DNA from 3 places in the Paenibacillus sp. FSL H8-0457 genome. Region 2 is predicted to be linked to each of the others. Evidence: a T-box and tRNA genes for the amino acid it is inferred to sense, from the RefSeq annotation. Region 2 holds a T-box; the other regions hold tRNA genes.
The links. A T-box is a leader RNA that pairs with one kind of tRNA and senses whether it is charged. The one in region 2 lies ahead of MHI43_RS13215 (glutamine--tRNA ligase/YqeY domain fusion protein), so its partner is inferred to be a tRNA-Gln.
Positions count from the first base shown of each region.

Region 1: it encodes a tRNA-Gln, which carries the amino acid that the T-box ahead of MHI43_RS13215 (glutamine--tRNA ligase/YqeY domain fusion protein) is inferred to sense. The anticodon was not compared.
Region 3: it encodes a tRNA-Gln, which carries the amino acid that the T-box ahead of MHI43_RS13215 (glutamine--tRNA ligase/YqeY domain fusion protein) is inferred to sense. The anticodon was not compared.

Region 1 covers NZ_CP150293.1:6,180,867-6,184,119, forward strand. Annotated here, with positions in the region: gene MHI43_RS27825 (PspC domain-containing protein) at 1-55, opposite strand, end outside; gene MHI43_RS27830 (PspA/IM30 family protein) at 58-735, opposite strand; gene MHI43_RS27835 (hypothetical protein) at 810-1,109, opposite strand; tRNA gene MHI43_RS27840 (tRNA-Leu) at 1,463-1,542, opposite strand; tRNA gene MHI43_RS27845 (tRNA-Arg) at 1,551-1,627, opposite strand; tRNA gene MHI43_RS27850 (tRNA-Cys) at 1,640-1,713, opposite strand; tRNA gene MHI43_RS27855 (tRNA-Gly) at 1,725-1,799, opposite strand; tRNA gene MHI43_RS27860 (tRNA-Gln) at 1,814-1,888, opposite strand; tRNA gene MHI43_RS27865 (tRNA-His) at 1,905-1,980, opposite strand; tRNA gene MHI43_RS27870 (tRNA-Trp) at 2,007-2,080, opposite strand; tRNA gene MHI43_RS27875 (tRNA-Tyr) at 2,087-2,171, opposite strand; tRNA gene MHI43_RS27880 (tRNA-Thr) at 2,176-2,251, opposite strand; tRNA gene MHI43_RS27885 (tRNA-Phe) at 2,274-2,349, opposite strand; tRNA gene MHI43_RS27890 (tRNA-Asp) at 2,430-2,506, opposite strand; tRNA gene MHI43_RS27895 (tRNA-Met) at 2,537-2,613, opposite strand; tRNA gene MHI43_RS27900 (tRNA-Val) at 2,648-2,723, opposite strand; tRNA gene MHI43_RS27905 (tRNA-Glu) at 2,816-2,890, opposite strand; tRNA gene MHI43_RS27910 (tRNA-Ser) at 2,907-2,998, opposite strand; tRNA gene MHI43_RS27915 (tRNA-Asn) at 3,004-3,079, opposite strand; rRNA gene MHI43_RS27920 (23S ribosomal RNA) at 3,237-3,253, opposite strand, start outside.
Region 2 covers NZ_CP150293.1:2,941,453-2,944,705, reverse strand. Annotated here, with positions in the region: gene MHI43_RS13215 (glutamine--tRNA ligase/YqeY domain fusion protein) at 1-1,487, opposite strand, end outside; T-box leader at 1,562-1,820, opposite strand; gene infC (translation initiation factor IF-3) at 1,910-2,392, opposite strand; gene MHI43_RS13205 (metallophosphoesterase family protein) at 2,458-3,129, opposite strand.
Region 3 covers NZ_CP150293.1:6,400,555-6,403,807, reverse strand. Annotated here, with positions in the region: rRNA gene MHI43_RS28920 (23S ribosomal RNA) at 1-1,257, shown strand, start outside; rRNA gene rrf (5S ribosomal RNA) at 1,325-1,441, shown strand; tRNA gene MHI43_RS28910 (tRNA-Asn) at 1,451-1,526, shown strand; tRNA gene MHI43_RS28905 (tRNA-Thr) at 1,530-1,605, shown strand; tRNA gene MHI43_RS28900 (tRNA-Glu) at 1,643-1,717, shown strand; tRNA gene MHI43_RS28895 (tRNA-Val) at 1,761-1,836, shown strand; tRNA gene MHI43_RS28890 (tRNA-Gln) at 1,890-1,964, shown strand; tRNA gene MHI43_RS28885 (tRNA-Lys) at 2,031-2,106, shown strand; tRNA gene MHI43_RS28880 (tRNA-Leu) at 2,121-2,204, shown strand; tRNA gene MHI43_RS28875 (tRNA-Gly) at 2,210-2,284, shown strand; tRNA gene MHI43_RS28870 (tRNA-Arg) at 2,288-2,364, shown strand; tRNA gene MHI43_RS28865 (tRNA-Pro) at 2,385-2,458, shown strand; tRNA gene MHI43_RS28860 (tRNA-Gly) at 2,536-2,609, shown strand; gene ppc (phosphoenolpyruvate carboxylase) at 2,886-3,253, shown strand, end outside.

The DNA.
Region 1 (3,253 bases), 3.2 Mb from region 2:
CGCCGATCAACCCTGTGAACATCTTGTCTCGGGTGGAACGGTACAATCTTGTCATGGTTACTCCTTTCCGCTGTTATTCAGCTTTTGCTTCAAGCGGGCAAGTTCCTTTTCCAATACCGTGGAGACGGATTCTCCAGCCTGATCCATGTATTCCTGCCCCATGCGGCGTAAATCGCGAAGGCTTCTGGCTTCCAGTTCCCAGTCGCTGATACGGTCCTCGAGGCGATTGAACATCTTCGGTACATCATGACCCCCGCCATAGGATCCCGTACGTTCATTCATTTTTTGCTGAAGACGAAGGGTTTCCACTCGGGCAACATAATACTGGCGTTTGCTGTAGACCGTCTGATATTCCATCCGCAGCTCACCGAGCTGCTCCTCGATTTCTTTCAACGACTCCAGGCTTGAGGATAACAGGCCTTGATACTGTTCAATCTTTTCCTCATAAATCAGCTTCTCCTGCAATGCCAGCTTGGCAAGATGCTCTTCGCCGGCCTTCAAGGCAAGCAGTGCCTGCTCTTCGCGTTTAAATCGCATGGTTTCCGCTTGATCCACCTGCTGTTTCAGCTGTCTGGAATGTACTTGGCATTGCTGCTGCAGCTTCTCGGCCTCAGCAATGTCCTGTCTGGTTGAATGTAGGAACTGGTCAATCAATCGAACCGGATCCTGGCTCTGCTCGAGCTTTTCATTCAATGTTGCTACGGTTATGTCTCTTATCCGCCGGAAAACACTCATATCGGCTTAGCCCTCCTCATCTATCATGATCTGATCTGTTGTTTATGCAGGTTATATAATGTAGTGGTTCCTTATCAATAACGGGGTCTTCCATTCTTCAATCGGGACACTCCGTAGATGATTAAGATGACACCAAGGATCGGACCGATCAGCCAAGACAGTTTACCCATCAACCAGATGATCCCGATACCGAGAATGATCCATCCCATCAAGGTATTGCCTCTTCGAATTCCGTAATATCCCAAAGCAACCATCAGTATCGGAATTAGAAGACTGAACAACCATCCAAGCAGAGGACCGAATACTCCCAGAAGAACCAAGATCCCTAAACCAATCAACAGGATACTCATTCCATTGCCTTTTGAATTCCTCATTTATACACCGCCTTTCTGTTGTTTGATCGTTGTTTCATTTGTTCAACCTTATGACTCTATTCTAGGTAATTTCGAGTTTGACTAAAACGGCCTGTGGACGGTTTTTGGACCTAGACCTAAGGCGGGGCTTCCTATAGACCTACGTCCAACCCCTGCACTGGTCTGCAGTTTTTGCGTTACATCCGTGAACGAACACACTCCTGTTACCGTATCACTTATTGAAGGAACATCGATCTACAGGAGAACGACTTCAGCAGCTGCGATTGGGAGTGGACTTGTCGTGTGGATGCATCGATGGAGAGACAACAAAAAAAGGAATGCAGACGTTGATCGTCTACATTCCTTTTGATTGATGCCGGTGAAGGGACTCGAACCCCCACGGTTTCCCTCACGATTTTGAGTCGCGCGCGTCTGCCAATTCCGCCACACCGGCTTACACAATGGCGTGCCCTAAGAGATTCGAACTCCTGACCTTTTGATTCGTAGTCAAACGCTCTATCCAGCTGAGCTAAGGGCACATATGTTTGTTATGGAGGCGCCACCCAGATTCGAACTGGGGATAAAGCTTTTGCAGAGCTGTGCCTTACCACTTGGCTATGGCGCCAGAAATAAAAATGGAGCGGACGACGGGAATCGAACCCGCGACCCTCGCCTTGGCAAGGCGATGCTCTACCGCTGAGCCACGTCCGCAAACATAAAATCAATGGCTGGGGATATAGGATTCGAACCTATGCATGACGGAGTCAAAGTCCGTTGCCTTACCGCTTGGCTAATCCCCAATATGATTTTGTAATATGGGGCGATCGAGGGGAATTGAACCCCCGAGTGCCGGAGCCACAATCCGGTGCGTTAACCACTTCGCCACGACCGCCATATTGTACTATAAATTGATTCGATTGGCAGGGGCAGCAGGAATTGAACCCACACTAACGGTTTTGGAGACCGCTGTTCTACCTTTAAACTATGCCCCTAAAAACTGGTGGAGGATGATGGATTCGAACCACCGAACTCGAAGAGAGCAGATTTACAGTCTGCCGTGTTTAGCCACTTCACTAATCCTCCAGAATGGTGCCGGCGAGAGGACTTGAACCCCCAACCTACTGATTACAAGTCAGTTGCTCTACCAATTGAGCTACACCGGCGTATAAAATTATAAAAGGTACATGGTGGCTCGGGACGGAATCGAACCGCCGACACGAGGATTTTCAGTCCTCTGCTCTACCGACTGAGCTACCGAGCCATAGAGCTCATTTCGGACTTTGACGAATCCCATATCGGATACGCATCTCATCCCAAAGTCATCTATGAAACTTGTAAAAATGGCGGAACTGACGGGATTCGAACCCGCGATCTCCTGCGTGACAGGCAGGCATGTTAGGCCTCTACACCACAGTTCCACGAGGCACTATCGCTATTGCGATATAAATTGGTTGCGGGGGCAGGATTTGAACCTACGACCTTCGGGTTATGAGCCCGACGAGCTACCGAACTGCTCCACCCCGCGTCATTAAAAGGGTTGCTGCAATGGTGAAAAATCATGGTGGAGGCTGAGGGGATCGAACCCCCGACCCTCTGCTTGTAAGGCAGATGCTCTCCCAGCTGAGCTAAGCCTCCGTAACAAAGCGACTTTTATCATACCAAAATCTGATATAAGAAGCAAGTGTTTTTTAAGAAAGGATTCTCATCCTCTGATGCATTAAAGAAAGTGGTGACCCGTAGGGGATTCGAACCCCTGTTACCTCCGTGAAAGGGAGGTGTCTTAACCCCTTGACCAACGGGCCTTGCTTAAAATAATAGTGGCGGAGAGAGAGGGATTCGAACCCTCGAGACGCTTTTGGCGCCTACACGATTTCCAATCGTGCTCCTTCGGCCAACTCGGACACCTCTCCATAAATGGCTCCCCGAACAGGACTCGAACCTGTGACAACTCGATTAACAGTCGAGTGCTCTACCAACTGAGCTATCAGGGAACAATATTCAATTCAAGTGATTGATCACCTGAAAACTAGATACGAAACGATATTTGCAGCACATTAGACTCCGTAGCATTCACCCGATGTGGTATCGGGGTCCCCAGAAAGTATTCGGCGTTGCTCCAAAGCTTCGCTTCACTTTTTGGGGTATTTTTTGGATAAGCCCTCGAC
Region 2 (3,253 bases):
TCCGCCCAGATATTATCCGATTCCAACAACTCGGCCGATTCCTTCAATAATGTATCGTACAAGCGAAGCTCCGCCGGAATCCCATGCTTCGCTGAGACCCAGTGCAGCGTGGATTTCACCTTGCGCCCTTTGAATCCGCTGCCGCTCTTCGTCAGTGGATCATATGTGCAGTGAATTTCCATGATGTCCCCCGTTGCCGGGTCTTTCACGACATGCTCGCATTTGATGAAGTAGGCGCCTTTCAGGCGCACTTCCTTGCCGGGCGATAACCGATGAAATCCGGGTTCCGGCTCCTCCATGAAGTCCTCCCGTTCGATGTATAGCTCCCGTGAAAAAGGAACCTCCCGCATCCCTAGCACTTCGTCATGTTCATGATTCGGTATGCTCAGCATCTCGGTGCGATCTTCCGGAACATTCGTAATGATCACCTTCAGCGGGTTCATGACCGCCATCGCATTGCGGCACCGATCCTTCAAGTCCTGACGGATGGAATGGTCAAGCATCGCCGAGTCCACCATGCTGTTGCCGCGAATCACGCCGAGTTCGTCCAGGAAATGCCGAATTCCCTCGGGAGTCACCCCCCGTCGCCGAAGTCCCTTCAGCGTAGGCAGTCTGGGATCGTCCCATCCGTCCACATAACCTCCTTCAACGAGTTCCCTCAGGTATCGCTTGCTTGTTACGTATCCGGAGATGTTCAATCTGCCAAACTCCCGCTGCTTCGGGGGCTCCGTCACTTCCAGCTCGGCCAGCACCCATTCGTACAGCGGTCGATGCTCTTTAAATTCGGCAGAGCACAGCGAATGAGTGATTCCTTCAATCCAATCCTGGATCGGATGGGCAAAATCATACATCGGGTACACGCACCACGTGGTTCCCGTACGATAATGCTCGGCATGAATAATCCGGTATAAGACAGGATCTCTCAGATTCATGTTGGGCGAAGACATATCGATTTTGGCCCGGAGCACTTTCGCGGACGTTCGGAATACCCCTGCCAGCATTTGTTCGAATAACGATAAATTCTCCTCGATGCTGCGCTCTCGAAACGGGCTGTTCATGCCGGCTTCGGTCAGCGTCCCCCGGTATTCCGTCATTTGTTCCGGCGTGAGATCACAGACATATGCCTTCCCCTTGGTGATGAGTTTCCTTGCTGCCTCAGCGATTTGAAACGCATAATCCGATCCGAAATAAACGCCCGGCTTCAGTCCGAGCCACTCGATATCCTCCCGGATCGCATCCACGTATTTCATGTCTTCCTTCAGCGGATTCGTATCGTCGAACCGAAGATTGAATGTCCCGTTAAACCGGCTGGCGATGGCATGGTTAATGTGGATTGCATAGGCGCTGCCGATGTGCAGATAACCGTTGGGCTCTGGCGGGAACCGCGTAGCCACCGGCCTGTGATATACGTTGTTCTCCACATCCTCCTTGATCATCCTGGTCAAAAAATCCGCCTTTTCCGCTTCCTTGTTGTTGTCGTTGCTCATAATCGAATCCTCCTTATGTTTTTTTACTGCCGCAATGCCGTATAAAACAAAAATCCCGTCTCCAAGACATAAGTCTTGGGGACGAGATTCGTTTCGCGGTGCCACCCCGGTTTGCCGATATCTCTCGATACCAGCCTTATCGGGTACGGCCATCACGCGATCGCTTATACCCTAGCTCTGTAACAGGAGCTCCTGTCGCACCATCCCTTATCCATAAGTTCCGATGCGCCGCTCGGAGGCTTGGTTCAATGAAGGGCTTCCCGCTCCTTTTCAGCATACCGGAGCTCTCTGCAGGGATTCCTGTTCATCTACTCTTCTCTTCATGGCGTTTATAATTTGATCCATAATATCACCAGAAACTCAAAAAGTAAACCGCTGTACGTCACCAATAATGAAACGCCCTTGAAAGACGTTCCGCAAGATTATACCGGCAGCAGCTTCACCGCAGCCTGTTTGCCGCTGACCTGAATGCCCGTTTCCTTCTTGCCCACCCCGGCCAGATCTTGAACGAGTCGTTCAAGCAGCTTACGGGCCGCTTCGCCTTCCTTGCCCTGGATGCGTATGACCGGCTGGACGGCTTTGCCCGCTGCCAGCAGCTTATGCATCTGCGAGAGCTTGGTGTCGTAATCATGCTCTTCGATATGTACGGACAGGCGGAATTCCTTGACTTTGATCGGACCGCCCGAAACCTGCTGCTTCGCTTTAACCGCCTCCTGCTTCGCTTGGCCGCGGCTTACGAGCTTGCATGGCGGCGGGCTGCTGAACAACGAGGTGCACACCAAATCGGCTTTGTGACGCTTAGCCAGGGCAAGCGCCTCTTCCCTGGAGACGACGCCCAACTCCTCGCCGTTCAAGCCGGTAAGCTCGACTTCGCGCGCTTTTATCTTTTCGTTCATCATCAACATGGACTGATCCTCCTATTATGTCTGTTAAACCATGGCTTTAATGATAGAATAACATACTCTTCCTATCACTCCGCAGGCACGGACCGGACAAAATACGTTCGGTATTCCAGTTGTTCCGTGATTTCCAGGCAGTTCAACTGCTTACCGTATACGCATGCTCCATCGATGCCGATTTTGTCCCCATCGCCACAGAACCAAATATGCTCCGAGTCATGCAAGTTGACGGCAGGGGTATGCCCGAATACCACGGTTTTGTTGATGCCGGTGGGATAATTGAAGAATGGTTCCCGTATCCAGATGAAATCATGTGGAGGCTGCTGCTTCCAGTCTTCCACGCCCGGATTGATTCCGGCATGCACGAATAGGTGGGTGTCTGTTTCATAATACAGGGGCAACGTATCGAGAAAGGATAGATGGTGCTCATATTGCCCTTTTATATAGGCTTTGCCTTCATTGTATCTGGAGCGATCCATATCGCCATCAAAAAAATCGGCGCCGCAATAACTTTCAATCGTATTTCGCGCACCATTGCGAATCCAGCGTGAATTCACTTCGTCCGTATCCAGCAGAATGGCATCCAGCATCATCTGATCATGATTCCCGCGGAGGGTGATGACGCCGGCATCCCGCATTCCCATCACCTGCTCAATCACTTCTTTGCTTTTTGATCCGCGATCCACATAATCCCCAAGCAGGACCAGCTTATCCTGTGCGGGATGATACCGCACTTCGGACAATAACCGATTGAATTCATCATAGCAGCCATGAATGTCGCTTATCGCTAAGGTTCGAATCGCAGTTCCCTCCCTTCCTCTTTGATAGTGCCACCATAAGTTATGGCAGAACGCACGGTTTTATTAT
Region 3 (3,253 bases), 3.5 Mb from region 2:
GCGAGAAGAGAATTCTAAGGCGCGCGGAAGAACTCTCGTTAAGGAACTCGGCAAAATGACCCCGTAACTTCGGGAGAAGGGGTGCCTCGGTAGGGTGAATAGCCCGAGGGGGCCGCAGTGAAAAGGCCCAAGCGACTGTTTAGCAAAAACACAGGTCTGTGCGAAGCCGTAAGGCGAAGTATACGGGCTGACGCCTGCCCGGTGCTGGAAGGTTAAGGGGAGCGGTTAGGGGTTAAACCCGAAGCTGTGAACCGAAGCCCCAGTAAACGGCGGCCGTAACTATAACGGTCCTAAGGTAGCGAAATTCCTTGTCAGGTAAATTCTGACCCGCACGAATGGCGTAACGACTTGGGCGCTGTCTCAACGAGAGATCCGGTGAAATTTTAATACCTGTGAAGATGCAGGTTACCCGCGACAAGACGGAAAGACCCCATGGAGCTTTACTGCAGCTTGATATTGGATTTGGGTACGATCTGTACAGGATAGGTGGGAGCCTAAGAAGCATGAGCGCCAGCTTGTGTGGAGGCGACGTTGGGATACCACCCTGATCGTATCTAGGTTCTAACCTGGTACCGTAATCCGGTACGGGGACAGTGTCAGGCGGGCAGTTTGACTGGGGCGGTCGCCTCCTAAAGAGTAACGGAGGCGCCCCAAGGTTCCCTCAGAATGGTTGGAAATCATTCGAAGAGTGCAAAGGCATAAGGGAGCTTGACTGCGAGACCTACAAGTCGAGCAGGGACGAAAGTCGGGCTTAGTGATCCGGTGGTACCGCATGGAAGGGCCATCGCTCAACGGATAAAAGCTACCCTGGGGATAACAGGCTTATCTCCCCCAAGAGTCCACATCGACGGGGAGGTTTGGCACCTCGATGTCGGCTCATCGCATCCTGGGGCTGAAGTAGGTCCCAAGGGTTGGGCTGTTCGCCCATTAAAGCGGTACGCGAGCTGGGTTCAGAACGTCGTGAGACAGTTCGGTCCCTATCTGTCGTGGGCGTAGGAAATTTGAGAGGAGCTGTCCTTAGTACGAGAGGACCGGGATGGACGTACCGCTGGTGCACCAGTTGTTCCGCCAGGAGCATGGCTGGGTAGCTACGTACGGACGGGATAAGCGCTGAAAGCATCTAAGCGTGAAGCCCCCCTCAAGATGAGATTTCCCAGTATGTAAGACCCCTTGAAGACGACGAGGTAGATAGGTTGGAGGTGGAAGTGCAGCAATGCATGGAGCTGACCAATACTAATCGGTCGAGGGCTTATCCAAAATATATTTCAATGTGCTGCAAATATCGTTTCGTATCTAGTTTTCAGGTGATCAAGCATCTGAACCGTTTGGTGGCGATGGCGGAAGGGTTCCACGCGTTCCCATACCGAACACGACCGTTAAGCCTTCCAGCGCCGATGGTACTTGGACCGAAGGGTCCCGGGAGAGTAGGACGTCGCCAAGCGGTACATATTCCCTGATAGCTCAGTTGGTAGAGCACTCGACTGTTAATCGAGTTGTCACAGGTTCGAGTCCTGTTCGGGGAGCCACTTGCTTCCATAGCTCAGTAGGTAGAGTGCATCCATGGTAAGGATGAGGTCACCGGTTCGATCCCGGTTGGAAGCTCCAGATTCGCTTTTGGTTTGGACATGCATCATGAAAATGTGGCCCGTTGGTCAAGGGGTTAAGACACCTCCCTTTCACGGAGGTAACAGGGGTTCGAATCCCCTACGGGTCACCACTATTTTATTGCATCAGGGGATGAGAATCCCATGAGTTTATACGGAGGCTTAGCTCAGCTGGGAGAGCATCTGCCTTACAAGCAGAGGGTCGGGGGTTCGATCCCCTCAGCCTCCACCATTTCATGCATGATTCTAACGAGAATCGGCAAGATAGAAGTAACTCAACGATTTTGGGGATTAGCCAAGCGGTAAGGCAACGGACTTTGACTCCGTCATGCATAGGTTCGAATCCTATATCCCCAGCCACTTTACTCCAAATAGTAAAGTTACGCTTTGAAGGTGATTCCGAGTATTTTCGGTGGCCTGAAATGCGAGCCATTAGCTCAGTTGGTAGAGCACCTGACTTTTAATCAGGGTGTCGAAGGTTCGAGTCCTTCATGGCTCACCATTGTTTCATCTTGTGCGCGTGTGGCGGAATTGGCAGACGCACTAGACTTAGGATCTAGCGTCTTTGACGTGGGGGTTCAAGTCCCTCCACGCGCACCATTAATGCGGACGTGGCTCAGCGGTAGAGCATCGCCTTGCCAAGGCGAGGGTCGCGGGTTCGATTCCCGTCGTCCGCTCCATTTGCGCCCTTAGCTCAGCTGGATAGAGCGTTTGACTACGAATCAAAAGGTCGGGAGTTCGAATCTCTCAGGGCGTGCCATTTTCAAAAAAGATTAATATCGGGATGTAGCTCAGCTTGGTAGAGCACCTGGTTTGGGACCAGGGGGTCGCATGTTCAAATCGTGTCATCCCGATTTGCTTAAGAATTGAGGCCCGGCAAAAGTAACCGGAATATGCTTTGAAGCATAACGTCACTTTTGTGGGTTGATATGCGGGTGTAGTTCAATGGTAGAACTCCAGCCTTCCAAGCTGGTAGCGTGGGTTCGATTCCCATCACCCGCTCCATACATAAGCAGGACATCACCGTGTGTGATGTTTTTTTTACATATTCATACGACTATCCTGCGAAGTGTTAATGCAATAAAGAATGCTTGTCGTATCAACGGTTTATAGGACTAATGTCCGTGGGCTATGGGTATAACATGACCATGAGTTTTGTCGATTTGGCTAATTTTTTCGCCTGAAAAATGCAGATTTTCATTCGCTTTTATTGTATGATGTTAGGAAGGCGTTACGTCCTATAGATAAACTGCTGAAACGGGTTGAGATGGGAGGAGTAGCATGACTGAACTTACAGTAACCGCAAAAAGCAATTCCAACAATCTGCTGCGGCGAGATGTACGGTTCCTTGGCAATATTCTTGGAGAAGTTCTTGTCCATCAAGGAGGCAATGAGCTTTTAGATATAGTTGAGAAAATTCGCGAAACGAGTAAATCGTTGCGATCCGTATTCTTGCCAGAATTGTTTGCAGATTTCAAAAGGATCATCAGCACGCTGGAACCCGACATTCGCCATCAGGTGATTCGCGCGTTTGCCATTTACTTTCAATTGGTTAACATCGCCGAACAGAATCATCGCATACGGCGTAAACGCGATTACGAGCGTTCCGCCGGGGAAAGTGTTCAACCAGGTTCCATCGAAAGTGCAGT